One region of the Kitasatospora sp. NPDC056783 genome, then DNA from elsewhere that is predicted to be linked to it. Evidence: riboswitches for the same ligand, from Rfam matches in the RefSeq annotation. Region 1 holds a riboswitch; the other holds the start of a gene.
The links. A riboswitch is a leader RNA that binds a small molecule or an ion and turns the genes downstream of it on or off. The one in region 1 is predicted to bind S-adenosylmethionine.
Positions count from the first base shown of each region.

Region 1 (11,168 bases):
GTGCCTTGACGTCCGAGGTGTTCGGCTGCGGCGCGGCGTGCGCGGCCACCTGGGCGGAGAGGGCGACCGCGGTCGCGGCGGCAGCGGTGAGCACGGAGATCCGTGCGCGGCTCGGCTGCCTGGGACGGCGGTGGGAGGCCAAGTGTCCGGCTCCTTCTTCCATCGGACTCACCTGATGGGATGAGATTCCGGAAAATAGGTTTGACACCTGACCCTAGTGAAGTTCTATCCGTTCTGCTACTCCCCCGAACGTGTGAACTCCGGTCACCGCACTGACTTCACGGAACCCGCACCGGCCCCGGAAACCCTGTCCGACCAGGCATCATGACGTCCTGATCCGGGCTCAGGGCCGGGCCAGCCGGTTCAGCAGGAGCACCGACGCCACCGGGCGCGCGCCCGCCTTCCGCACGCCCTCCGCGACCTCCCGGTCGGTGGACACCACCACCACCGGACGCCCCTGCGGCTCGGCCCGCACCAGACGGCGGATCAGCTCGTCGGCCGTCTCCCCGGTCCGGCTGAACCGCACCCGGACCCCGCGCGGCGGCGCCATGATCACCGGGACGTCCAGGTCCTGCCCGTCGAACACACAGGTGACCTCCGCCTGGGTGCGCTGGGCCAGCATCGCCAGCCCGCCCAGCAGCCGGATCCGCTGCTGCTCCAGCGGCAGCGCCGGGTAGCCGGTCTTGGTCACGTTGTAGCCGTCCACCACCAGGTGCACCTGGGGGATCGCCAGCAACTGGTCCAGCAGCGCCGGATCGTCCTCGGCCAGCCCGCGCCGGGCCACGTCGTGCGGCGAGGCCGCCCCCGGCACCACCGCCTCCACCAGGTCCGCCGGACGGATCTGGGAGACCGGCAGCGCCAGCTCCCGCTGGAGCCCCTGGGCCGACTGCAGCACGCTGTCCAGCAGCAGCCGCAGCCGCATGTCCTCGACGCTGCGCCCCTCCCGGGCCGACCGCCGGCCCTGCTCGGCCGCGGTCTCCAGCTCGGAGACCCGGTGCCGGAGCCTGCGCGCCTCGGTCTCGGCCGCGCCGCGCTCGGCGGCGGCCTGCGCCTTCGCGGACTCCAGCTCCCCGGCCACCCGGCGGGCCTCCGCCTGCGCCCGGCGGGTGTCACTCTCCAGCGACCGCACCTTCTTGCGCAGCGACTCGGCCTCCTTGCGGACGCCCTCGGACTCGGCCCGCTGCCGGTCCAGGTCCGCCCGCGCGGAGGCCCGCACCTCGGCCAGCTCGGCCTGGAGCTTCTCCACCAGCCGGACCGCCTCCGCGGCCGCGTCCTCGGCGCCGGCCCGCTCGGCCTCCTCGCCGGCCTCGGCCACCAGCCGGCTCCAGCCCGCCGAACGCACCAGGTAGGCGGCCGCCGCGACGTCCATCGGATCGGCGGCGCTCGGGACGGTGCCCGACTCCAGCGCCTTCACCAGGTCCGGCTGCCCCAGTCGCAGCCGCTCCGCTATCCGCACCCGGAAGGACGGCTCCGCCTCCAGCGCCGCCGCCAGCGCGGTGGCCGCGTACTTGGCCCGCCGGGCCGGGGTGAACTTGACGTACTGGCGCAGGCTCTGCGGAAGCTCCGCCGACGGCAGCCCGCCGAGCGCGTCCGAGGCCAGCCCGACCACCCGCCGGCGCACCCCCTCCGGCAGCGGCCGGTCGAGCTTCTCGACGACGCGCTCCGCCTCGGGCCCCGCGGAGTCCTCCGCCGCCCCGGCCGCCCCGGCCGGGGCCTCGGCCGCAGCGGGCTGAAGCCCCTGGGCTTCGCCGGGCTCCTTCGCTGCGTCCACCACGTCCTCGGCTCCGATCCTGGTCCAGCGGGGTACGGCGGCGGCCGCCCCTGTCGTCACGCTCCGTGCGTCTTGTTCTGTATTGTCCCGTGCGGCGGACGGAGGCGTCGCGCACCCGCCCGCCGCACCGACGGGCATCAGCCCTGCTCGGCGGGGGCCTCCGCGCCCTCGGCACCCGGACGAGCCACCAGCTCGACCTGGTCCACCGCGTTGCACCAGCGGCAGCGCACCGACTCGATGGTCTGGCTCAGGACCTCGGTCTCCTCGACCTTGGACTCGCCGGCCAGGTCGAAGTGCAGGAACTCGGTCACCCGCGCGGTGCGGGTCACGTCGAAGCGGGTGAGGTTGCCGCACAGGGTGCAGCGCCAGCGCGTCTCGGAGGTCAGGGCGGGGACGGTCATCGGGGGTCCTCTCGGGTGGTCCCTGGGTGGGCTAGGCGCTCCCCACGGAGCCCCGGCGTCGGCGGCGGGAGGCGGGAATGCCCGCCCCAAGCCTATTGCCTGGGGCAACCGCCGCGACCACCGGTTGCCCGAACAACCGCACTGGTCCACCTGCCGTAAACCGTCGTGTCACCTGGGGCGCCCGGAGGGATGCTTGGCCGCATGGCGCTCGCGGCCTCCGACCACACCGCCGCCCGGGGCGGCCGCCCGGCGGCGACCGCCCCGGCGGTCAGCTACGCCCTGATCGCGCTCAACACCCTGGTCTTCCTGCTCGGCCCGGCCGCCGGACTCAATCCGCTGTACGGCTCCGGCCAGACGCGGGTCTGCGCGGAGCAGCGGTACGAGCAGCGCTGGGGCGCCGTCCCGGCCGAACTGCTGGCCGGGCGGCCGCTGACCGCCGAACAGCTGGCCGGGGCCCCCGACCCGGTCCCGGGCTGCCCGGCCGCCCCGACCCCCGGCAAGCACCCGGCCCTGTCCGCCCTCACCGGCCTCTTCCTGCACGCCGGCTGGCTGCACCTGCTGGGGAACCTGCTCTTCCTCCACGTCTTCGGCCCCACCGTCGAACGGCGGCTGGGCCGGGCCAGGTACGCCGTGTTCTACCTGGCCGCCGGTTGCCTGAGCACGTACGGCTTCGCGCTCGCCGAGGCGCACTCCCCGGATTCCGTCCGGGTGCTCATCGGGGCCTCCGGCGCGATCTCCGCCGTCCTCGGCGCCTACCTGCGCTTCCACCCCCGGGCCCGGGTGACCACCCTGGTGCCGCTGCTGTTCTTCCTGCCGCTGCGCTTCCCCGCCTGGCTGGTGCTCGGCCTCTGGTTCACCCTGCAGTGGTGGTCGGTGCACTCGGCGGGCCCGGGAGTGGCGTACCTCGTCCACGTGATCGGCTTCTGCGCCGGGTTCCTCCTCGCCTGTGCCGCGGCCCGCCACCCCCCGCGACGACCCGGCTGACGCCCGATACGCTGGCGGCACCTCACAAAGGAGCCCGAAAAGTGATCACCGCCATCGTCCTGATCAAGACCAGTGTCGACCGCATCCCGGAGATCGCCGAGGCCATCGCCGCCATCGAGGGCGTGAGCGAGGTCTACTCGGTGACCGGCGGCTACAACCTGGTGGCGATGGTGCGGGTGCGCCGGCACGACGACCTGGCCGAGGTCATCCCGGGCCGGCTCAACAAGGTCCCGGGTGTGGCCGACACCGAGACCCAGATCGCTTTCCGCACCTACTCCCAGCACGACCTGGAAGCCGCCTTCGCCCTCGGCCTGGACGAGTAGCGGTCAGCCCGCGCGCCGGGTGTCGGCGACGCAGCGCCCGCCCTCGTTGCGGTAGTTCCAGGCCGCACCGTCCGTGACCAGCTCCCGGACGGCGGTCAGGAAGCGGTCGACGTGCTCGTCCGGCGTCCCGGCCCCGAAGCTCACCCGGATCGCGTTGAGGCTGCGCTCACCCGGCAGCGAGGGCTCCGGCGCGCCGCACTCGGACGGGGCGACCTCCTCGTCGCCGAGCAGGGTGCGCACCAGCGGGTGGGCGCAGAACAGGCCGTCGCGCACCCCGATGCCGTACTCGGCGGACAGCGCGGCCGAGAAGTGCGAGCTGTTCCAGCCCTGGACGACGAAGGACAGCACGCCCACCCGGGCGGAGTCGGCCCCGAACAGGTTGAGGACCTTGACCTGCGGGATTCCGGCCAGCCCGGCCGTCAGGCGGGCGATCAGCTGCCGCTCGCGGGCCTCCAGCGCGTCGAAGCCGGCCTCGGTCAGCGCCCGGCAAGCCGAGGCGATCGCGTAGGCGCCGATGACGTTCGGCGAGCCGGCCTCGTGCCGGGCCGGGCCGGTGTGCCACTGCACGGCCACCGAGCCGTCGGTCTCCCGGGCCACCGTCCGGGTCGCCCCGCCGCCGGCCAGGTACGGCTCGGCCGCGTCCAGCCAGTCCGCCCGGCCGGCCAGCACCCCGGCGCCGAACGGCGCGTAGATCTTGTGGCCGGAGAAGGCGATCCAGTCCACGTCCAGCTCGCGCACCGAGACCCGGTGGTGCGGCGCCAGCTGGGCGGCGTCCAGCACCACCCGGGCGCCGTGCCGGTGGGCGGTCTCGGTCAGCTCGGCGACCGGCCACAGCTCGCCGGTCACGTTGGAGGCGCCGGTGACGCACAGCAGCTTGGGGCCCTCGGGCGCCTCGGCGAGCGCGGCGTCCAGCGCGGCCACCGCCTCGGCCCGCGAGCGCGGCGCCCGCAGGTAGGTGACGCCCAGTCCGGCGTGCGCCCAGGGCAGCAGCGAGGCGTGGTGCTCGGTCTCGAAGGCGAACACCCGGGTGCCGGCCGGCACCGCGGCGGCCAGCAGGTTGAGCGAGTCGGTGGTGGCCCGGGTGAAGACGACCTGGTCGCCGTCGCGCAGGTCGAGGAACTCGCCGACGGTGCGGCGGCTCTGCTCGAACAGGTCGGTGGACAGCTGCGAGAGGTACCCGGCCCCGCGGTGGACGCTGCCGTAGTACGGCGCGTAGGCGGCGACGTCGTCCCAGACCCGCTGGAGCGCCGGCGAGCTGGCCGCGTAGTCGAGCGCCGCGTAGCCGACCTTCTCACCGCTGGCGAGCGGGACCTGGACGTCGGCGCCGAGGACGGCGAGCGGGGCGCAGATTTCGGTGGCGGTGGAAGACATGAGGATGCACTCCTTCTACGGGTGAGGGACCCCGGGAGTGCAAGTCGTCCGGTGTCCGCGCTTGTCGCACGGACGGCTTGCCGTGACGACCCGGTCCTCACCCAGGGCACCCCGCCACGGACGGAGGGTTGCCGGACAGCAAGCTGGGGCTTGGCGCTGTCACTCATGACCTGGCGAAGACTCTAGGTCCCGCCCAGCGGGCGGTCAAACGGCCGTCCGGCATCCGGACAGCACGGAAGCCCGCGCCGGCGTTCCGGCACGGGCTTCCGACGACCGCCTCAGTTACGGCTGGTGGCCTCCGACCAACGCCGCAGCAGGTCCTGCGCCGCGCCGGAGTCGATCGCCTCGGCGGCGCGCCGCATGCCCGCCGCCAGCTGCTCGGCGAGCGGCGCCTCACCCAGGTCCAGCGCCACCAGCGCCGCGGCCGTGTTCAGCAGGACGGCGTCCCGCACCGGCCCGCGCTCCCCCGCCAGCACCCGCCGCGCGACCTCGGCGTTGTACGAGGCGTCCGCCCCGCGCAGTGCCTCGATGCCGACCAGTTCGATGCCGACGTCCCGCGGGTCGAAGGTGGCCTCGGTGACCACCCCATCGCGCACCAGCCACACCCGCGAGGTGGTGGTGACGGTCAGCTCGTCCAGTCCGTCGTCGCCGCGGAAGACCAGCGCCGTCGCGCCCCGCCGGGCCAGCACCCCGGCGATCAGCCCGGCCAGCCGGGTGTCGAAGCAGCCGACGGCGTGCGCGGTGACCTTCGCCGGGTTGGTCAGCGGGCCGAGGATGTTGAAGGCGGTCGGCACCCCGAGGTCGACCCGCGCGGTGGCGGCGTGCCGCATCGAGGGGTGGAACTTCGCCGCGAAGCAGAAGGTGAGACCGACTTCCTCGGCCACCTCGGCCACCCGCCGGGCCGACAGGTCCAGCGCCACCCCGAGCTTCTCCAGCACGTCCGAGGAGCCGCTGGCGGAGGAGGCCGAGCGGTTGCCGTGCTTGATCACCTTGGCGCCGGCGGCCGCCGCGACGATCGCCGACATGGTGGAGATGTTGACGGTCTTCGCCCGGTCGCCGCCGGTGCCGACGATGTCCACCGCCGGGCCGGGGATCTCCAGCGGCTCGGCGTGCTCGTACATCGCGTCGACCAGGCCGGTGATCTCCTCGACCGACTCGCCCTTGGCCCGCAGCGCGATCATGAACCCGGCCACCTGGGCGGGGGACGCCTCGCCGCTCATGATCCGGTCCATCGCCCACGCGGTGGACGAGCGGTCGAGGTCCTCCCCCTTCAACAGGGCCGTCAGGAGATCCGGCCAGGAGCGGACCACCTGCGCGGGGTCGCTACCGCCGTTCGCAGGGTTCACGTTCACCATGGCTGACTCCAGCTGTTGTCGGTTCCCCCGCAGGGGGGACGTCCGTACGGATGGAGCCAGCCTATCGAGCGAAGCGGTCGCTTCTCCCCTTGTTCTTTCGACCCTTGTTCCTTTCGGCCCCGGTTCTCCCGACCGCGGCCGGGGCCGCGTTCAGCGGACCGCCGGAGCGCGCTTCGCCAGCCGGGCCCGCAGCAGGGTGGCCACCGCCTCGGCCAGGGCCACCGGGTCCACCGGGCGGGAGATCGCCGCGTCGGCCCTGCTCCAGGCGGCGAGCCAGGAGTCCTGCGGCCGACCGATCAGCACCAGCACCGGCGGGCAGCCGTAGATCTCGTCCTTGAGCTGCCGTGCGAGGCCCAGCCCGCCGACCGGCACCGCCTCGCCGTCCAGCAGGCAGAGGTCCACTCCGCCCTTCTCCAGCGCCTTGAGCACCGCGGGGGTGGTCGCGCACTCCAGGTAGGAGAGTCCCGGAAGATCCTCGGCGGGCCGACGGCCGAGCGCCGTCAGCACCTGCTCGCGGGTGTTGCGGTCGTCGCTGTAGACGAGGACGGTGAGCGTCTCATCGGTCGTGTACGCCATGGGCCCTGCTCCCTCAAGTGTGATCCGGACCACGTTCGCCTGATCCGGATGCTACTCCGGATCACCCGCCACCGAGTCCCCCTCGCACAGGTTCCTCCCCGAGCCGCCGCGGCCCCGGACTCACCCGCCCGGAGGACGGCCCGTCACCCGACCCCGCCCGGTCCACCCGTACGGCCGACCCCGTTCCCCTCTCCCCTACCTTCCGGGACTGCTCCGACCGTGCAACGACGCGCTGGGCAAGGGGGTCGTAGGCTGCTCCGAGGAACCATCAGAAAAGGGACGCGCCGCTGCTCAGTCCCCACCCGGACCCCCCGCCGGCCGCCAAGCGGGCATACCGCACGCACCGGACACTCCGAGGGACACCCCCCGACGTGAAGACGGAATAAGGGACCGACATAATGTCCGTCGTGGCGACAGCAACAGCAGTAGAAACCGGGCACGCGCACGGATCGGTCAACCGGCCGAACATGGTCAGCGTCGGAACGATCGTCTGGCTCAGTTCCGAGTTGATGTTCTTCGCGGCCCTCTTCGCGATGTACTTCACGCTCCGCTCCGTCAAGGGGCCGGAGTTCTGGACCGAGAAGGCCCACGCCCTCAACGTGCCGTTCTCCTCGGTCAACACCACGATCCTGGTGCTCTCCTCGCTCACCTGTCAGCTCGGCGTGTTCGCCGCCGAGCGCGGTGACGTGAAGAAGCTCCGGGCGTGGTTCATCCTCACGTTCGCCATGGGCGCGATCTTCATCGGCGGCCAGGTGTTCGAGTACACCGATCTGGTCAAGAAGGACGGCCTGTCGCTGTCCTCCGACCCGTACGGCACGGTGTTCTACCTGACCACCGGCTTCCACGGGCTGCACGTGACGGGTGGTCTGATCGCCTTCCTGCTGGTCCTGGGACGGACGTACGCAGCCAAGCGTTTCACGCACGAGCAGGCCACCGCCGCGATCGTCGTGTCGTACTACTGGCACTTCGTCGACGTCGTGTGGATCGGCCTGTTCGCGACCATCTACCTGATCAAGTAACCAGCTGATCAGGTCGCTGGCCACCGGCTGCGGCCCCCGCCCTCACCGGCGACGGGCCGCTTCTGCCGGTGCCGACGCTCCCACCGACCGACCGCGCGCGCAGCCCTAGACGGGCGGCCTCGTGACGGCCAGACCGGCCGCCGGGTGCACCCACCAGTCGACCAGATCCTGACACCGGGGTTATTCCGTGAAAAAGCTCTCCGCACGACGGCGCCACCCATTGGCGGCGCTGGTCGTCCTACTTCTCGCCCTGGCGGCAACCGGGGGGCTGTACGCCGCGTTCGCGCCCGCCGACAAGGCGCAGGCCGAAGTCGCCGCGCAGTCGCTCGCGATCGATGAGGGCAAGAAGCTCTTCGCCGTGGGCTGCTCCTCCTGCCACGGCCTGAACGGCCAGGGCAGCAGCGACGGTCCGAGCCTGGTCGGCGTCGGCTCCGCCGCTGTCGACTTCCAGGTCGGCACCGGCCGCATGCCGGCCCAGCAGCCCGGCGCCCAGGTCCCGCGCAAGAAGAACATCTACTCGCAGGGCGAGATCGACCAGCTCGCCGCCTTCGTCGCCTCCCTCGGTCCCGGCCCGGTGACCCCGAAGGAGGAGCAGTACACCTCGACCAACCCCGAGGACCTGTCCAAGGGTGGCGAGCTGTTCCGCACCAACTGCGCCCAGTGCCACAACTTCTCCGGCCAGGGTGGTGCCCTGACCAAGGGCAAGTACGCCCCGTCGCTCGAGGGCGTGGACGCCAAGCACATCTACGAGGCCATGCAGACCGGCCCGCAGAACATGCCGTCGTTCCCGGACACCACCATGCCCGAGGAGCAGAAGAAGCAGATCGTGGCCTTCGTCCGCCACACCACCAACGATGAGCCCAACCCCGGCGGTCTCACCCTGGGCAGCCTCGGTCCCGTGACCGAGGGTCTGTTCGGCTGGATCTTCGGCCTCGGCACGCTCATCGCGGTCGCGATCTGGGTCGCCGCCCACACCACCAAGGCCAAGAAGTCATGAGCCACGACATGTCAGAAGAGAAGCTCCCGGAGCCCCACGGCTCCGCCGGCGAGGTGGCCGACCACGGCAGCCCGTTCGCCGACCCGGGCCTGCCGGCCCACGAGCCCCGTCGCACCGACATCGACGAGAAGGCCGCCTCGCGTGCCGAGCGCCAGGTCTCGCTGATGTTCGTGGTCTCGATGCTCGCCACCATCGGCTTCATCGCCTCGTACGTGGCCATCGACCCGGACAAGATCGTCTACATCTTCCCGCTCGGTCACGTCAGCGCGCTGAACTTCGCGCTCGGCCTGACCCTGGGCGTGGCGCTGTTCATGATCGGCGCGGGCGCGGTCCACTGGGCCCGCACCCTGATGTCGGACGTCGAGCTGCCGGCCGAGCGTCACCCGATCGAGGCCCCCGACGAGGTCCGCGCGGACGTCATCGAGCAGTTCAAGACCGGCGCCGCCGAGTCCGGCTTCGGCCGTCGCAAGATGATCCGCAACACCCTGATCGGCTCCATGGCGCTGGTCCCGCTCTCCGGCGTGGTCCTGCTCCGTGACCTCGGCCCGCTTCCCGAGAAGAAGCTCAAGGAGACCGGCTGGAAGGAGGCGACCGAGGCCAAGCCGCTGCCGCTCATCAACATGAACACCATGCAGCCGATGAAGCCCGAGGACATCATCGTCGGCTCGCTGACCTTCGCCATGCCGGAGGGTCTGTCCACGCACAGCGAGGACTTCCAGCAGCGGATCGCCAAGGACGCCCTGATGCTGGTCCGCATCGCGCCGGAGGACATCAAGGACGAGAAGTCCAAGGATCTGGGTTTCGAGGGCATCCTCGCCTACTCCAAGATCTGCACCCACGTCGGTTGCCCGATCAGCCTGTACGAGCAGCAGACCCACCACGCGCTCTGCCCCTGCCACCAGTCGACCTTCGACCTGGCGGACGGCGCCCGCGTCATCTTCGGCCCGGCCGGCCACCCGCTGCCGCAGCTGAAGATCACCACTGACGAGAAGGGCAACCTGGTCGCCACCGGCGACTTCGCTGAGCCCGTCGGCCCGAGCTACTGGGAGCGTGCTCGATGAGTAGCGCGAGCAGCACCACGACCGGTGCCGCCAAGCCCTCCAGCACGCGTGAGAAGCCCGCCAACAAGTGGGAAGCCGCGGCTGACTGGACGGACGGCCGGCTGGGGATCTACTCCCTCGCCAAGGCCAACCTGCGGAAGATCTTCCCGGACCACTGGTCCTTCATGCTGGGCGAGATCTGCCTCTACACGTTCGTCATCATCATCCTGACCGGTGTCTACCTGACGCTGTTCTTCAAGCCCTCGATGGCCGAGGTCGTCTACGACGGCTCGTACGTGCCGCTCAAGGGCCTCCCGATGTCCGAGGCGTACGCCTCCACGGTGGACATCAGCTTCGAGATCCGCGGCGGTCTGCTGATCCGCCAGATCCACCACTGGGCCGCGCTGGTCTTCGTGGCCGCGATGCTCGTGCACATGCTGCGCGTGTTCTTCACCGGCGCGTTCCGCAAGCCCCGTGAGATCAACTGGGTCTTCGGCTTCCTGCTGCTGGTCCTGGGCATGTTCGACGGCTTCTTCGGCTACTCGCTGCCGGACGACCTGCTGTCGGGTACCGGTATCCGCTTCATGGAAGGCGCGATCCTCGCCGTCCCGCTGGTGGGCACCTACATCCAGATGTTCCTGTTCGGCGGCGAGTTCCCCGGGCACGACATCATCCCGCGGTTCTTCACCATCCACGTGCTGCTGATCCCCGGCATCATGCTCGGCCTGCTGGTCGCGCACCTGATCCTGGTCTTCTACCACAAGCACACCCAGTGGGCGGGCCCGGGCAAGACCGAGAAGAACGTCGTCGGCATGCCGCTGATGCCGGTCTACATGGCCAAGGCCGGTGGCTTCTTCTTCCTGGTCTTCGGCATCATCGCCGCCATCTCGGCGATCGCCACGATCAACCCGATCTGGTCGGTCGGCCCGTACCGTCCGGACCAGGTGTCGACCGACGCCCAGCCCGACTGGTACATGGGCTTCTCCGAGGGCCTGATCCGCGTCATGCCGGGCTGGGAGATCGGCCTGTGGGGCCACACCCTGAACCTGGGTGTCTTCGTCCCGCTGATGATCTTCCCGCTGGTCCTGGTCGCCATCGCGGTCTACCCGTTCATCGAGAGCTGGGTCACCGGCGACAACCGCGAGCACCACATCCTGGACCGCCCGCGCAACGCCCCGGTCCGCACCGCCCTGGGTGCCGCCTGGATCAGCCTCTACCTGGTGCTGCTGATCGGTGGTGGCAACGACCTGTTCGCCACCCACCTGCACCTGTCGATCAACGCGATCACCTACTTCGTCCGCGTCGGCTTCTTCGTCGTCCCGGTCGCGGTC
Region 1 covers NZ_JBHUAF010000141.1:402-11,569, reverse strand. The annotation lists gene ACFRMQ_RS20870 (NlpC/P60 family protein) at 1-142, opposite strand, end outside; gene ACFRMQ_RS20865 (NYN domain-containing protein) at 344-1,909, opposite strand; gene ACFRMQ_RS20860 (hypothetical protein) at 1,909-2,172, opposite strand; gene ACFRMQ_RS20855 (rhomboid family intramembrane serine protease) at 2,374-3,156, shown strand; gene ACFRMQ_RS20850 (Lrp/AsnC ligand binding domain-containing protein) at 3,198-3,479, shown strand; gene ACFRMQ_RS20845 (aminotransferase class V-fold PLP-dependent enzyme) at 3,483-4,850, opposite strand; SAM riboswitch class IV at 4,903-5,021, opposite strand; gene trpD (anthranilate phosphoribosyltransferase) at 5,129-6,205, opposite strand; gene ACFRMQ_RS20835 (hypothetical protein) at 6,356-6,781, opposite strand; gene ACFRMQ_RS20830 (heme-copper oxidase subunit III) at 7,180-7,800, shown strand; gene ACFRMQ_RS20825 (c-type cytochrome) at 7,988-8,797, shown strand; gene ACFRMQ_RS20820 (Rieske 2Fe-2S domain-containing protein) at 8,806-9,858, shown strand; gene ACFRMQ_RS20815 (cytochrome bc complex cytochrome b subunit) at 9,855-11,168, shown strand, end outside.

Region 2 (14,153 bases), on a different contig from region 1:
CCCCTAGTGCTGTGCTGGCCCTTCACGCGCCCGCAGGTAGCGGGCCCGGGTTGGTTGAAGGCCGGCCCGGGGAACCCCCCCTGGGCGCAGCCGTGCACGCCGCAACCCACCGTTCAGGACGCCAGGCGGCCTCCGTCGAGCGGGTGATTGCGTCGACCGCCGCTGAATGTATCCGGATCGACGCCCTCTGCAACAGGGCCAACCGCCGGTAATTCCGCCGGGGCGTCAAGGGACAGTACGGGCCGAATCGGAATGATCTCGGCATTCCGCGCCGGACATAGCGGACGAATTACTCAAATGTCCGCCGGAATTCTGACAGCAGCCTGACATGTTTCACGGGCCGGTCTCACCGACCGAACGCCCCGGGGCGGAACACCGTACGGGCCCGAAAGGGAATCCCTGTTCCCAGCCGAGCCACACTCTACTCCGACTCGACCGGGAAATATTCCCGCCGAAATGCCGACGGCCGCCCGCGCGCACGGAGAGCCGAATTCCGTACGCGCGGGCGACCGCGGGTTCTCGCGAAGGATCAGCAGCCGCCGGCCACCGCCGGGATGATCGAAACGCCGGCACCGTCCTTGATCTCGGTCGCCAGGCCCTCGGCGAAGCGCACGTCGTCGTCGTTCACGTAGACGTTCACGAAGCGGCGCAGCTTGCCGGTGTCGTCCAGGATGCGGGCGGAGATGCCCGGGTGGTTCTTCTCCAGGTCGGCGACGACCTCGGCCAGGGTGGCGCCCTCGGCGGTCACCTCGGCGGCGCCGCCGGTGTAGGTGCGCAGGATGGTGGGAATGCGGACGTTGGCGCTCATGACTCTCCTTGCGGGGGGCGGGTGGTTCAGGCGGACGCGAGGCCGGCGGCGCGGAAGGCGTCCAGCGTCGGGCGGATGACGGCGGTCATCCCGGCGTCGGAGACGGCGTCCAGGGTCTTCAGGCCGTCGCCGGTGTTGATCGCGACGGTCTCCTTGGCCGGATCCAGCCGGCCGGTCTCGACCAGCTTCTTCAGCACGCCGACGGTCACCCCGCCCGCGGTCTCGGCGAAGATGCCCTCGGTCCGCGCCAGCAGCCGGATCGCCGCCACGACCTCGGCGTCCGTGACGTCCTCCACGGCGCCACCGGTACGGCGGGCGATGTCCAGCACGTACGGGCCGTCGGCCGGGTTGCCGATCGCCAGCGACTTGGCGATGGTGTCCGGCTTGACCGGCTTGATCACGTCCCGGCCGGCCTTGAACGCGGCCGACACCGGCGAGCAGCCCTCGGCCTGGGCGCCGAAGATCCTGTACGGCCGGTCCTCGACCAGGCCGAGCTTGATCAGCTCCTGGAGACCCTTGTCGATCTTCGTCAGCTGCGAGCCCGAGGCGATCGGGATCACGATCTGCTCCGGAAGCCGCCAGCCGAGCTGCTCGCAGATCTCGTACGCCAGCGTCTTCGAGCCCTCGCCGTAGTACGGCCGCAGGTTCACGTTGACGAAGCCCCAGCCCTCACCGGCGGTGTCGCCGATCAGCTCCGAGCAGAAGCGGTTCACGTCGTCGTAGTTGCCCTCGATGCCGACCAGCTCGCCGCCGTACACCCCGGCCATGACGACCTTGCCCTGCTCCAGGTCGTGCGGGATGAACACGCAGGACCGGAACCCGGCCCGGGCCGCCGCCGCGCCCACCGCGCCGGCCAGGTTGCCGGTGGAGGAGCAGGAGAGCGTGGTGTAGCCGAACGCCCGGGCCGCCTCGATCGCGCACGCGACCACCCGGTCCTTGAACGAGTGCGTCGGGTTGCCCGAGTCGTCCTTGATGTGCAGCTGGGCGGTGAAGCCGAGCTCCCGGCCCAGGTTGTCCGCCTTCACCAGCGGGGTCCACCCCGGGTTCAGGTTGGGCTTGGAGGCCACGTCGGCCGGGACGGGCAGCAGCGGCGCGTAGCGCCAGATGGAGGCGGGACCGGCCTCGATCCGCTTGCGCAGCTCCTCGGCGCCCTCGCCGCCGAACTCGTAGGCGATCTCCAGCGGGCCGAAACACTCCAGGCAGGCGAAGCTGGGGCCGAGCGGGAAGCGGGTGCCGCACTCCCGACAGGACAGGGCGGTGGCGGGGCCGAGGTCCACGGAAACGGGTGCGGCAGTGTCGATAGCCATGATGGCGAGGCCTCTCTCCTCATCTTCCCCGTGGCACGGTCGCGCCACAGGCCGGAATTGGCACCTGTCCCGCCGGGGCCTCTGTGACGACAGCCGGGCGAGAAGGTTGCCGGGACGTCAACGGGCCGTTCCCTCAGTCCCTCTGGATGAGCTTGTGAAATTGTGGTGGTGCTCAACGGCGACCCCGGCGTGCGCAGGTCCGACCGCTGTACGAAGACTGTATCCGAAGGCGTCAACCCGTGAACGGGACTGTCCGCCACGCGAGATGACCCGTTCCACCCGAACCCGCCGAGGAGACTCCCGTGCCCGCCGAACCGACCCCCGAGCTCCTCCCGCAGGCGGCGTCCTGGCTGCGCCGCCGCTCCTGGAGCGCGGCCGACCGGCCGGTGGACACCCTCCTCGCCGCCAAGGAGCGCACCGGCCGCACCGTCAGCGTGGTCCTGCCGGCGCTGGACGAGGAGGCCACCGTCGGCGACATCGTCCGCACCGTCCGCCGCGAGCTGATGGAGCGCCTCCCGCTGGTCGACGAGCTCGTCGTGGTGGACTCCGGCTCCACCGACGCCACCGCCGCCGTCGCCGCCGAGGCCGGCGCCCGGGTCGAGCACCGCGACGCCATCCTGCCCCGGCTGCCCGCCGTCCCCGGCAAGGGCGAGGTGCTCTGGCGCTCGCTGCTGGTCACCCACGGCGACATCGTCTGCTTCGTGGACGCCGACCTGCGCGAGTTCGACCCGGCCTTCGTCTCCGGCATCGTCGGCCCGCTGCTGACCGACGAGTCCATCCAGCTGGTCAAGGCCATGTACGACCGCCCGCTGGAGTCGGAGGGCGCCGTGCTGCCCGCCGGCGGCGGCCGGGTCACCGAACTCGTCGCCCGGCCCCTGCTCAACCTCCACTGGCCGGAACTCGCCGGTTTCGTCCAGCCCCTCGGCGGCGAGTACGCGGCCCGCCGCTCACTGCTCGAACGGCTGCCCTTCCCCACCGGCTACGGCGTCGAGCTCGGACTGCTGGTCGACGCCCTGGAGCTGGCCGGCCTGGACGCGCTGGCCCAGGTGGACGTCGGCGTCCGGCACCACCGCCACCAGGACGGCCAGGCCCTCGGCCGGATGGCCGCCACCATCTACCGGACCGCCCTCGAACGCCTCGACCGCACCCACCGCCTCAAGGCCTCCGCCGACCTGGTCCACCCCCACCTCACCCAGTTCACCCGCGACCCGCTGACCCGGACCTTCACCGCCCACACCCACCCGGTCACCGCCCGGGAACGCCCCCCGATGCACACCGTCCCCGAGTACGCCACCCGCCATTGACGGGTTTGCCGCCCCGCACCCCCGGCAACATGCCAACCATGGGCGATCTCACGACCAACCGTTCGAGCGTGACCGGCACCGCCCCCGTCCTGGTGGCCTCCAACCGGGGACCGGTGTCCTTCAGCACCGCCGACGACGGCACGCTGATCCTGCGGCGGGGCGGCGGTGGCCTGGTCTCCGGCCTCTCCGCGATCGACGACCCGAACGCCGTCTGGGTCTGCGCCGCCCTCAACGACTCCGACCGCAGAGCCGCCGCCGAGGCCCCCGACGGCCGCCTCGACCTGGCCGGCCACGACGTCGGCGGCCAGGCCGTACGGATGCTGGACATAGACCCGCAGACCTTCGCCCGCGCCTACAACGGCGTCGCCAACTCCACCCTCTGGTTCGTCCACCACCTGCTCTACGCGACCCCGACCGCCCCCTCCTTCGACGCCGGCTTCCGCACCGAGTGGGCCGCCTACCGGGCCTACAACGAGGCCTTCGCCGGGGCCCTGGCCCGCGAAGCCGCCCCGAACGCCGCGGTCCTCGTCCAGGACTACCACCTCTCGCTGGCCCCGGCCCTGCTCCGCGAAGCCCGCCCCGACCTGCGGATCGGCCACTTCTCGCACACCCCGTGGGCCCCGCCCGAGTACTACCGGATGCTGCCCGACGACGTCGCCCGGGCGGTGCTCACCGGCATCCTGGGCGCCGACCGGGCCGGCTTCCTCACCGAGCGCTGGGCCCGCGCCTTCGCCGCCTGCTGCGCGGACCTCCTCGGCGCCACCGTCGACCACGACGCGCTCACCGTCACCTTCGAGGGCCGCACCACCTCGCTCGGCGTCCACGCCCTCGGCGCCGACGCCGACTTCCTGCGCGAACGCTCGCACCGCCCCGACGTGGACGAGCGCCTCGCCGCCCTGCGCGCGGCCGTCGGCGACCGCCGCACCATCGTCCGGGTCGACCGCACCGAGCTCAGCAAGAACATCGTCCGCGGCCTCCAGGCCTACCGGCACCTGCTCCGCACCCGCCCCGAGTGGCACGACCGGGTGGTGCACATCGCCTTCGCCTACCCGTCCCGCACCGACCTGGCCGAGTACCGGCAGTACACCGCCGCCGTCCAGGACCTGGCCGCCGCCATCGACGCCGAGTTCGCCACCCCCGGCTGGCAGCCGCTGATCCTGCACGTCGACGACGACTTCCCGCGCTCCCTCGCCGCCTACCGGCTGGCCGACGTCGCCCTGGTCAACCCCATCCGGGACGGCATGAACCTGGTCGCCAAGGAGGTCCCGGTGGTCTCCGACCACGGCTGCGCCCTGGTCCTCTCCCGCGAGGCCGGCGCCCACGCCGAACTCAAGGACGCCGCCCTCACCGTCAACCCGTACGACGTCATCGCGACGGCCGACGCCCTCCACACCGGCCTGACCATGAGCCGCGAGGAGCGCGCCGACCGCACCGAGCGCCTGGCCGCCGCGGCCACCGCGCTCCCCCCGCAGCAGTGGTTCCTGGACCAGCTCAACGCGCTGTGAGCGCCTCCCCCAGGGCCTCCAGCAGCTCCACCACACCCTCCGGCCCGGCGACCACCAGGTCCGCCCGGTCGGCCAGTTCCCGCACCGGCGCGTCCCCCACCGCGCCGGCGCACACCAGCACCCCGGCCACGCCCTCGCCACGCAGCTTCTCCACCGCCGCGAAGGCCGCCACGTCCCCCAGGTCGTCCCCCGCGTAGAGCACCGACCGGGCCCCGCGCTCCCGCAGGAACCCGGTCAGCGCCGCCCCCTTGTCCACCCCCGGCGGCCGCAGCTCCAGCACCAGCCGCCCGGGTTCCACCACCAGCCCGTGCCCGGCCGCCAGCTCCTCCACCGGTGCCCGCAGCAGCTCCAGCGCCTGCTGCGGCGCCGCCGTGCGGCGGGTGTGCACGGCCACCGAGCGGCCCTTGTCCTCCACCCAGGTCCCCTCGGGCGCGGCCACCCGCTCCAGCACCTCCGGCAGCTCGGCCCGCACCCGCGCCACCCCCGGATGCGCCTCCGGCGCCGAGAGCTCCCCGTCCTCCCACCGCTCGGCGCCGTAGTGCCCCAGCACCACCACGCCCGGCAGGCCCGCGAACCCGCCGTACTCGACCGCCAGCGCGGCCGGCCGGCCGGTCACCACCACCACGGCGCCGACCACCGGGGCCAGCCGCCGCAGCGCCCCCGCCACTCCGGGGTGCGCCCGGGCCTGCCCCGGGTCCGCCACGATCGGCGCCAGCGTCCCGTCGAAGTCCAGTCCGATCACGGTGTCCCGGGGCGCCGCCAGCACGGCCCGCACCCCGTCCCGTCCGGCCTCGGTCCCCGGTACGAACATCTCTTGAAAGCCCATACCGAAAGCCCTACCCCGGAGCCCGCGGCTCCGCACCCGGCCGGTCCGTCGGCGGAAGGCTCCGCGCCCGGCCGACCGTCAGCGGGCGCTCCGGCGCGCCTCCCGGATCCGCCGCAGGCGGTTCACCAGCACCGGCGCGTGCGCCAGCGCCTCCTCCCGGTCCAGCAGACCGTTCAGCAGCTGGTAGTACCGCGTCGGGGAGAGCCCCAGCTCCTCCCGGATCGCCCGCTCCTTGGCCCCGGCCGTACGCCACTGCCGCCCTTCCAGCGCCAGCACCGCCCGGTCCCGCTCACCCAGTTCACCCAGCTCGCCCACCGAGCACACCTCCGTCCACCACTACGGAGTGTCATTGTCCCGCGCGACCCCGACACACACTGCTGTCCCCACCGGGCCCCCGCCCGCACTAACGTCACCCCATGACCACGCCCAGCTTCGCCGTGCACGTCCCCACCGCCGACCTCGACCCCGAGCCGCTCGACCCGTCCCAGATCGTCTCCGGCACCCCCGAGGTCACCGGCCGGGTGCTGTCCGAGTCCGCCGACGGCCGCCGGCTGCACGGTCTCTGGCAGATCACCCCGGGCGTGGTCACCGACGTCGAGGCCGACGAGATGTTCGTGGTGCTCAGCGGCCGGGCCACCATCGAGATCGAGGGCGGTCCGACCCTGGAGGTCGGCCCCGGAGACTGCGCGGTGCTGCGCGAGGGCGACCGCACCACCTGGACGGTCCACGAGACCCTCCGCAAGGCCTACGCCATCACGCTCCCCTGAGCGGGCCCGGCCCGCCCCACCCGGGCCGGGGCCGCCTCCCGGTCCCGGTCCTACTTGCGGACCTTCGCCGCCTCCTGCGCCGCCGCGTCCTGCAGCCCGCCGAGCACCTGCTTCGGGTCCCCGGTCACCGCCTGGCCGATCCCGGCCTTGATCCGGTCGCTGACCACGCCCCAGGCCGGGTCCCCGAAGGGGTAGAAGCTCGCGCTGGTCAGCCCGACCGCGAACTGCTTGAGGTCCTCGTGCTTCGGGTCCGAGGCCATCTGGCCGAACGCGTCCTGGGTGACCGGCAGCAGGTTGTACTGCTCGTCGAACTTCAGCTGGTTGTCCTTGCCGTAGACGAACGACAGGAACTTCTTGATCTCGTTCTTGTGCCCGTTCGCCTTGAACGCCATCATCCAGTCCGCGACCCCGAGGCTCCCGGTCCGCCCCACGCCGTCCTTCTTGGGGATCGGCGCCGTCCCGAACTCGACGTTCCCGGCGGTCGCCATCCGCAGCAGCGTCGGGTGCCCGTTCAGCATCGCGACCTTCCCGGACGCGAAGTCCCGGAACGCCGGGGTGCGGTTCACCTTGCCGGGGTCCGGGTACGTCAGGCCGGGGCCCACCAGGTTGTTCTTCAGCCAGCCGAACGTCGCCTGGTTCTGGGCACTGTCGATGGTGTAGTTGCCCACGTCGTCGGAGATGCCGCCACCGCCGCTCAGCGTCCACAGCATCGATTCGGCCGGCGCCTCCTCCGGGCCCAGCGGCAGCCCGTACGGAGTCACCCCCGGCACCTTGGCCTTGATCTTCTCCGCGTCCTGGCGCAGTTCGCTCCAGGTGGCCGGCGGCTGGGCGATCCCGGCCTGACGGAACATCGCCTTGTTGTAGAAGAGCACCCGCGACGAGGACACGAACGGGATCCCGTACTGGGTGCCGAGTACCTGCCCGGTGTGCGAGAAGGTCTCCAGGAAGTCGGCCTGGGTCTCCAGCGAGAGCACGTCGGACGCCGGGTACAGCCGGTCCGCCGCGACCTGGTCGGCGAAGCCGCCGGTCTGCAGCAGGTCCGGCGACTTGCCGGCCGCGATCATGTCCTCGACCTTTTTGCCGATCTCGGTCCAGGAGTCCACCTCGACACTGACCTTGATCTTGGGGTTGGCCGCCTCGAAGTCCCTGGCGACCCCGTCCCAGTAGTGCTGGGAGCCGGTCTCGAGGCTCTCCCCGTAGTCGGCCGCGACCAGCCTGAGGGTGACGGTCCCGTCGTCCTGACCGCCGCACGCGCTGGCCGCGATGAGCACCAGTGCTCCGGCCAGCGCACCGCCGAGCACACGGGTGGGAACGTGGGCGCGCCTGTTCAACGCGGGTACCGCCTTCGGGGGGATGCCTACGGGGAGAAAGACCGGCCGGAACGGGGGCATCCGGCGGGGGGAGGCGCCACACTGTCAAACCCGCCGACCACCGGTCCACACCAGCGGCCCGGACCGCCCCAGGAGTTATCGAAGTGCCCGGAGTCATTGCACGATGCGCAACACGACCCCCGCCCCGGCTCCCCGCCCGCGTCCCGCGCGCACCGGACGCAAAGCCCCGCACACGCCGCAGCTGCGACAAAGCTCACCCAATATGGACCAGACCAATCCGACAACTGGACTAGACCTCTTCGACCCGACCAAGGGAAACTGTCCTCCGTGAAGCACGTCATCGCACTCGATGTAGGCGGCACCGGCATGAAGGCCGCGCTGCTCGCCCAGGACGGCTCCGTGCTGTTCGAGGCACGCCGACCGACCGGGCGGGAGCACGGCACGGACGCCGTCGTCGCCGCCATCCTCGACTTCGCCACCGACCTGGCGGACGAGGGCCTCAGCCGTTTCGGCGTCGCCCCGCTCGCGGCCGGTGTCGCCGTCCCGGGCACGATCGACGAGAAGAACGGCATCGCGGTCTTCTCCGCCAACCTCGGCTGGCGCGAGCTCCCGCTGCGCAAGCTCCTCGGCGAGCGCCTGTCCGGACCGGACGGCGGCGCGATGCCGGTGGCCCTCGGCCACGACGTGCGCTCCGGCGGCCTGGCCGAGGGCCGGCTCGGCGCCGGCCGCGGCGTCGACCGCTTCATGTTCGTCGCCCTCGGCACCGGCATCGCCGGCGCCATCGGCATCGACGGCCGGATCGAGTCCGGCGCGCACGGCTACGGCGGCGAGATCGGCCACGTCGTGGTCCGCCCGGGCGGACCACAGTGCGGCTGCGGCGCCCGCGGCTGCCTGGAGACGCTGGCCTCCGCCTCCGCCGTCTCGCGCGCCTGGGCCGAGGCCAGCGGCGACCCCGACGCCGACGCGGCATCCTGCGCCGCCGCGGTGGACGCCGGGGACGACCGCGCGCTCGCGGTCTGGCGGCGGGCCGTCGACGCCCTCGCCGACGGAATCATCGTGGCCCAGAGCCTGCTCGACCCGTCCACGGTGATCGTCGGCGGCGGGCTGGCCGAGGCCGGCGACACCCTCTTCACTCCGCTGCGCGCGGCGGTCACCGAGCGGCTGACCTTCCAGATGCCCCCGAAGGTCGTACCCGCCATGCTCAAAGACACCGCCGCGTCCCTGGGCGCGGGCCTGCTCGCCTGGGATCTGCTCTCCTTGGAGGTGACCGCGTGACCACCGCGGACCGTGACCGTACCGCCCTGGCCGGCGCCCGACTGGTGCTGCCGGGCGGCGTCGTCGAGGGCGACCGACTCTCCGTCGAGGGCGAGCGCATCGCCGGCCTCGGCGGCGACACCACGCCCGGCGACCTCGACCTGACCGGGTACACCGTCGTCCCCGGCTTCGTCGACCTGCACGTCCACGGCGGCGGCGGTGCCGCGTACACCTCCGGCATCGCCGAGGAGGCGCTGCTGGCCGCCCGCACCCACCTGGAGCACGGCACCACCACCACGGTGGCCTCCACCGTCACCGGCGAGATCGACGAGGTCGCCCGCCAGGCGCACATCCTCTCCGAACTCGTCGAGGACGGCGTCCTGGCCGGCATCCACTTCGAGGGCCCGTTCATCTCGCACAACCGCTGCGGCGCCCACCGCCCCGACCTGCTGCGCGCCCCGGACCCGGCGCTGGTGCGCAAGCTGGTCGACGCCGCCCGCGGCCACGCCAAGATGGTCACCCTCGCCCCCGAGCTGCCCGGCGGCCTGGACTCGGTGCGGATGCTCGCCGACCTCGGCGTGATCGCCGCCGTCGGCCACACCGACTCCGACTACGCCACCACCCTGGAGGCGATCGAGGCCGGCGCCACCGTCGCCACCCACCTGTTCAACGCCATGCCCGGCATCGCCCACCGCGCCCCCGGCCCGATCGTGGCGCTGCTGGAGGACGAGCGGGTCACCGTCGAGCTGATCAACGACGGCGTGCACCTGCACCCCTCCGTGCTGGACCTCGCCTACGGCACCGCCGGCGCGAGCCGGGTCGCCCTGATCACCGACGCGATGGGCGCGGCCGGCATGGGCGACGGCCTCTACCCGCTCGGCCCGCTCCAGGTCGAGGTCAAGGACGGCGTCGCCCGGCTGGTCGAGGGCGGCGCGATCGCCGGCTCCACCCTCACCCTGGACGTGGCGTTCAAGCGCTCGGTCACCGTCAACGGGCTGAGCCTGGACCAAACCGTCGAGTCGCTGTCCGCCACCCCGGCCCGGCTGCTCGGCCTGAGCGACTCGATCGGCTCGCTGGAGGCCGGCAAGTTCGCCGACCTGGTCGTGGTCGACTCCGAGAGCTACGACCTGGTCGCCGTGATGCGCCGCGGCCGCTGGGTCCTCGGCGGCGAGAAGTTCGAGACCGTCAGGTCCGCCTGAACGACGCCGACGGCCGCCCTCCCCCTCGGGGACGGGCGGCCGTGGTGTGTCCGGGGCCTGGTCAGCCGTTCGGCTCGATGGTGATCTGGTCGATCAGGATCGGCCCGGAGGGCGCCGTGAAGACCACCGAGTTCGACCCGGCCTGGAACTGCGGGAGTATCCAGGTGGTGTACCAGGAGGACGCCGGGTCCTTCCCCGGCGAGTAGTTCTTGTACGTCAGCCCGCTCGGCCAGTCCTTGCCGTTCACCGCGGCCGCGCCCTTCACCTCCGCGCCGGCGTTGCCGTAGTGCACGGTCAGCTTGTACGTCCCCGCCGTCGCGACCTCGCCGGTCCAGGTCACCGAGCCGCCCTGCTGGAGCGTCAGGTAGCCGCCGTCGGCGGACTTGGCGCCCTTGACGCTGTTGCCGACCGGCGCGTTCTGCCCCTGGAGCTGGCTCGCGTCCACCGTCACCGGACCGGAGCCGACGGTCGAGGTCGTGGAGGGCGCGGCACTCGCGGTGGTGGCCGTCGGCGCCGGGGTGATCGGAGCCGGCGGGGCGGCGGAGGTGGTGCCGCCCTTCGCGTCCGTCTTGTCGTCCTGGTCCCCGGTGGAGAGCGCTATCCCGGCGCCGATCGCTATCGCCGCGATCACGGCGACCGCGCCGATCACCGCGCCCTTGCTCCGGCCGCCGCCCCGGGGCTCCTCGCCCGGCTGCGGACGGGAGTGCTCGGCGTAGCGGTTCTGCTGGGTGGGCGCGGCACCGTACTCGGGCTGCTGCGGCGCGCCGGCCTGACCACCGTACGGGCCCTGCGGCTGGCCGCCCGGATACCCCTGCGGCGGCATTCCCTGCTGGCCGTACGGCTGCTGGGGCTGCTGCGGCGCCCGCGGCGGCGCGCTCTGCGGGTAGCCGTACTGCGCGCGCCCGACCTCCATCGGGCGGTTGTACGACGTGCGCGGAACCCCTTGCTGCGGCTCGGCCGGCTGCCCGGTGGAGCCGTCGGCCGGGCGGTAGAGGTAGCCGAACGGGTCGTCGTCCTGCGGGGCACCGCCCCCCTGGCCCTCGGGCACTCCGTTGCTGCCGGCGGTCGTCACGGTGGTCTGCTCCCCCATCCGGTGCGCCGCCGGCTGCGGGCGGCGCAGATCATGGACGCTGTCGTACCGGGAACCCTACCTGTCGTACGTGACAGCGGGGAAAAGAACCCTTGACAACCCGCGGGTAACCCGGTCCGACCAGGGCGGACCGCGCATCCGGGGGAACGCCCGGCGCCCCGGGCACGCGCTAACCCGCGCGCCGGTGCGAGCGCTCGCCGCGCGCCCCGCGCACCGCGCCGCCCCGGGCGCGCTTCTCGTCGTACATCCGCTCGTCCGCGGTGTGCAGCACCTCCTCGATGCTCATCCCGCAGCCCGCCCAGCCGACCCCGAGGCTCACCCCCACCCGCATCGCCCGCCCGCCGATCCGCATCGGCGGGATGATCGCGCCGCGCAACCGGTGGGCGAGGTCCTTGGCCTCCTCGCGGCCGATCCCGTCGGCCAGCACCACGAACTCGTCGCCGCCGAGCCGGGCCACCGTGTCGCCGTCCCGCACCGCCTGGCTCAGCCGCCGGGCGACCTCGACCAGCACCGCGTCGCCCGCGTTGTGGCCGAACCGGTCGTTGATCGACTTGAAGCCGTCCAGGTCGCAGAAGAGCACCGCGAGCCCCTTGTCCGCCGTCGCCGCGCCACCGGAGCGGAACGGCGCCGACCAGGCGTCGCCGCCGGGCCCGTACTCGGCCGGGACCACCGCGTGCACGTGCTCCCCGAAGCCCGGACCGAGCGCCTCGGGCAGCCCGTAGCCGTGCGCCGGCCCGGAGTACGGGTCCGCGCCCTCCGTCCGGTGCCCGCCGTAGGAGTCGACCGGGTAGCCGTACGGCTGCGGGCAGGCCGCCGCCTCGGCCGGGCCGGCGGCACCGACCAGCTGCGGCTGGGGACAGAGCCGGCGGGCCAGCCGGGCCTTGAGCTCGGCGCCGTTCGGCAGCCCGGTGAGCGCGTCGTGGCTGGCCCGGTGGGCGAGCTGGAACTCGTGCCGCTTGCGGTCCTCGATGTCCTCGACGTGGGTGAGCAGGAAGCTCGGGCCCTCGGCCGCGTCCGCGACGATCGAGTTGCGCAGGCAGACCCACTGGTAGCCGCCGTCCCGCCGGGACAGCCGCAGCTCCGCGCGGCCGCTCTCGGCGCTGGTGCGCTCCAGCAGCGCCCGGTCCTCCGGGTGCACGAGGTCGGCGAAGCTCTGCTGGCGCAGCACCGCCCGGGGCCGGCCGAGCAGCCGGCACAGCGCGTCGTTGACCCTGGTCAGCTGGCCGCGCCCGGCGCCGTGGAGCTCGGTGATCGCCATCCCGCTGGGCGCGTACTCGAAGGCCTGGCGGAAGCTCTCCTCGCTGGCCCGCAGCGCCTGCTGCTCCTTCTCCAGGCGCGCCAGCGCGCGCTGCATCTCGGCCCGCAGCCGGGCGTTGCCGATCGCGATGGAGGCCTGCAGCGAGAACATCTCCAGCGCCTCGCGGGTCCACGCGCCGGGCCGCTTGCCGCTGCGCGGCCGGTCCACCGAGAGGACGCCGAGGAGATCGCCGCCGGCGCTGTACATCGGGGCGAGCAGCCCGTCGGCGGGGTGCCAGTCGTTGGCGTACACCGGCAGCGGGCCGTCCCCGATCCAGCGCGGGATGTCGCTGGCGACGGCCCAGCCGCGGTCGTACGGCAGGAAGCGCAGGGTGCCCCAGTGGTCGCTGACGCCGAGCAGCCGGTCCCAGGACTCCCGGGAGCCGACCTGGCCGAGCAGGACGGAGGGGCCGCCCATCGGGCTCTCCTCCAGCTCCCAGACGGCCGCCACCACGAGGTCCCCGTCCGGCCGGACCAGGCTGACCGCGGCGGCGTCGAAGCCGAGCCCGTGCACCGCGCCCTCGACGACGGCCTGGAGGGTTCCGGCGAGGCTGCGGGCAGCGTTGAGGTCCGCCACGACCCGGTGCAAGGTGCGGAGGGTCGCGAGACGGACGTACGGCTCCGACTCGGCTTCCATGCGGGGGCTCCCCGGCTTCTTCGGATAGTTCTTGATTGGTTATCGTCCGATTGCCAGAAGAACTGAATCACAGGGAGCACAGCGCTCGGCACGCTCGGTCAGCAATAGGCCGTCACTTGTGACTTAAATCACACAACACTAATGCGCCCTTAATCAGTTCATCCGTCCCATAGCCGGACATATGGCTCCATAGGAACATTTCTCGTGGTCGACCGCATTGGCCCCAGGCTGAAGCCGACTGGGCCCGCCGACCGGGCTGCTTCACTCCTGAGGGTGAGTTCGGCCACCGGGCGCAACTCTTCGGCCGGACCTGCGGTCCTACGACCAAGGCCCGATGCCGTTTCCACCGGACCCCGACTACCGTGCGGTACGTGTACCCGTCCCCGCAGCCCGAAGCTGCCCCCCACGCCACGCCCGACGAGTTCCGGGCAGCCCTCTCCCAGCTCGCCGCCGGCGTCAGCCTGGTGACCGTCCACGACCCGGACGACGGCGAGGACGTCGGCATGACCGCCACGTCCTTCCTGTCCGTGTCGCTGGAGCCGCCGCTGGTGCTGATCTCGGTCCGCGAGGACTCCCGGATGGACGAGGTGCTCACCCGGGCGGACACCTGGGCGGTCTCGGTGCTGGCCGAGGGGCAGAAGACGCTCGGCTCCCGGTTCGCCATGAAGGGCCGGCTCAGCGACCGGCTGCTGTTCGCGGACACCGCGCACCACCGCGGCCCGCACACCGGCGCCCCGCTGATCGACGGCGCGCTGGCCACCGTCGAGTGCCGCACCGAACAGCGGATACCCGCGGGCGACCACACCCTGCTGCTCGGCCGCGTCCTGGA
Region 2 covers NZ_JBHUAF010000179.1:1,974-16,126, reverse strand. The annotation lists gene ACFRMQ_RS23990 (ubiquitin-like small modifier protein 1) at 530-808, opposite strand; gene thrC (threonine synthase) at 835-2,115, opposite strand; SAM riboswitch class I at 2,132-2,268, opposite strand; gene ACFRMQ_RS23980 (glucosyl-3-phosphoglycerate synthase) at 2,418-3,419, shown strand; gene ACFRMQ_RS23975 (trehalose-6-phosphate synthase) at 3,458-4,924, shown strand; gene otsB (trehalose-phosphatase) at 4,911-5,735, opposite strand; gene ACFRMQ_RS23965 (DUF3263 domain-containing protein) at 5,829-6,056, opposite strand; gene ACFRMQ_RS23960 (cupin domain-containing protein) at 6,167-6,517, shown strand; gene ACFRMQ_RS23955 (extracellular solute-binding protein) at 6,568-7,848, opposite strand; gene ACFRMQ_RS23950 (ROK family protein) at 8,176-9,123, shown strand; gene nagA (N-acetylglucosamine-6-phosphate deacetylase) at 9,120-10,301, shown strand; gene ACFRMQ_RS23940 (hypothetical protein) at 10,363-11,373, opposite strand; gene ACFRMQ_RS23935 (diguanylate cyclase domain-containing protein) at 11,561-13,324, opposite strand; gene ACFRMQ_RS23930 (flavin reductase family protein) at 13,696-14,153, shown strand, end outside.
Region 2: linked by a shared signal. The riboswitch ahead of thrC (threonine synthase) and the one ahead of ACFRMQ_RS20845 (aminotransferase class V-fold PLP-dependent enzyme) in region 1 are both predicted to bind S-adenosylmethionine.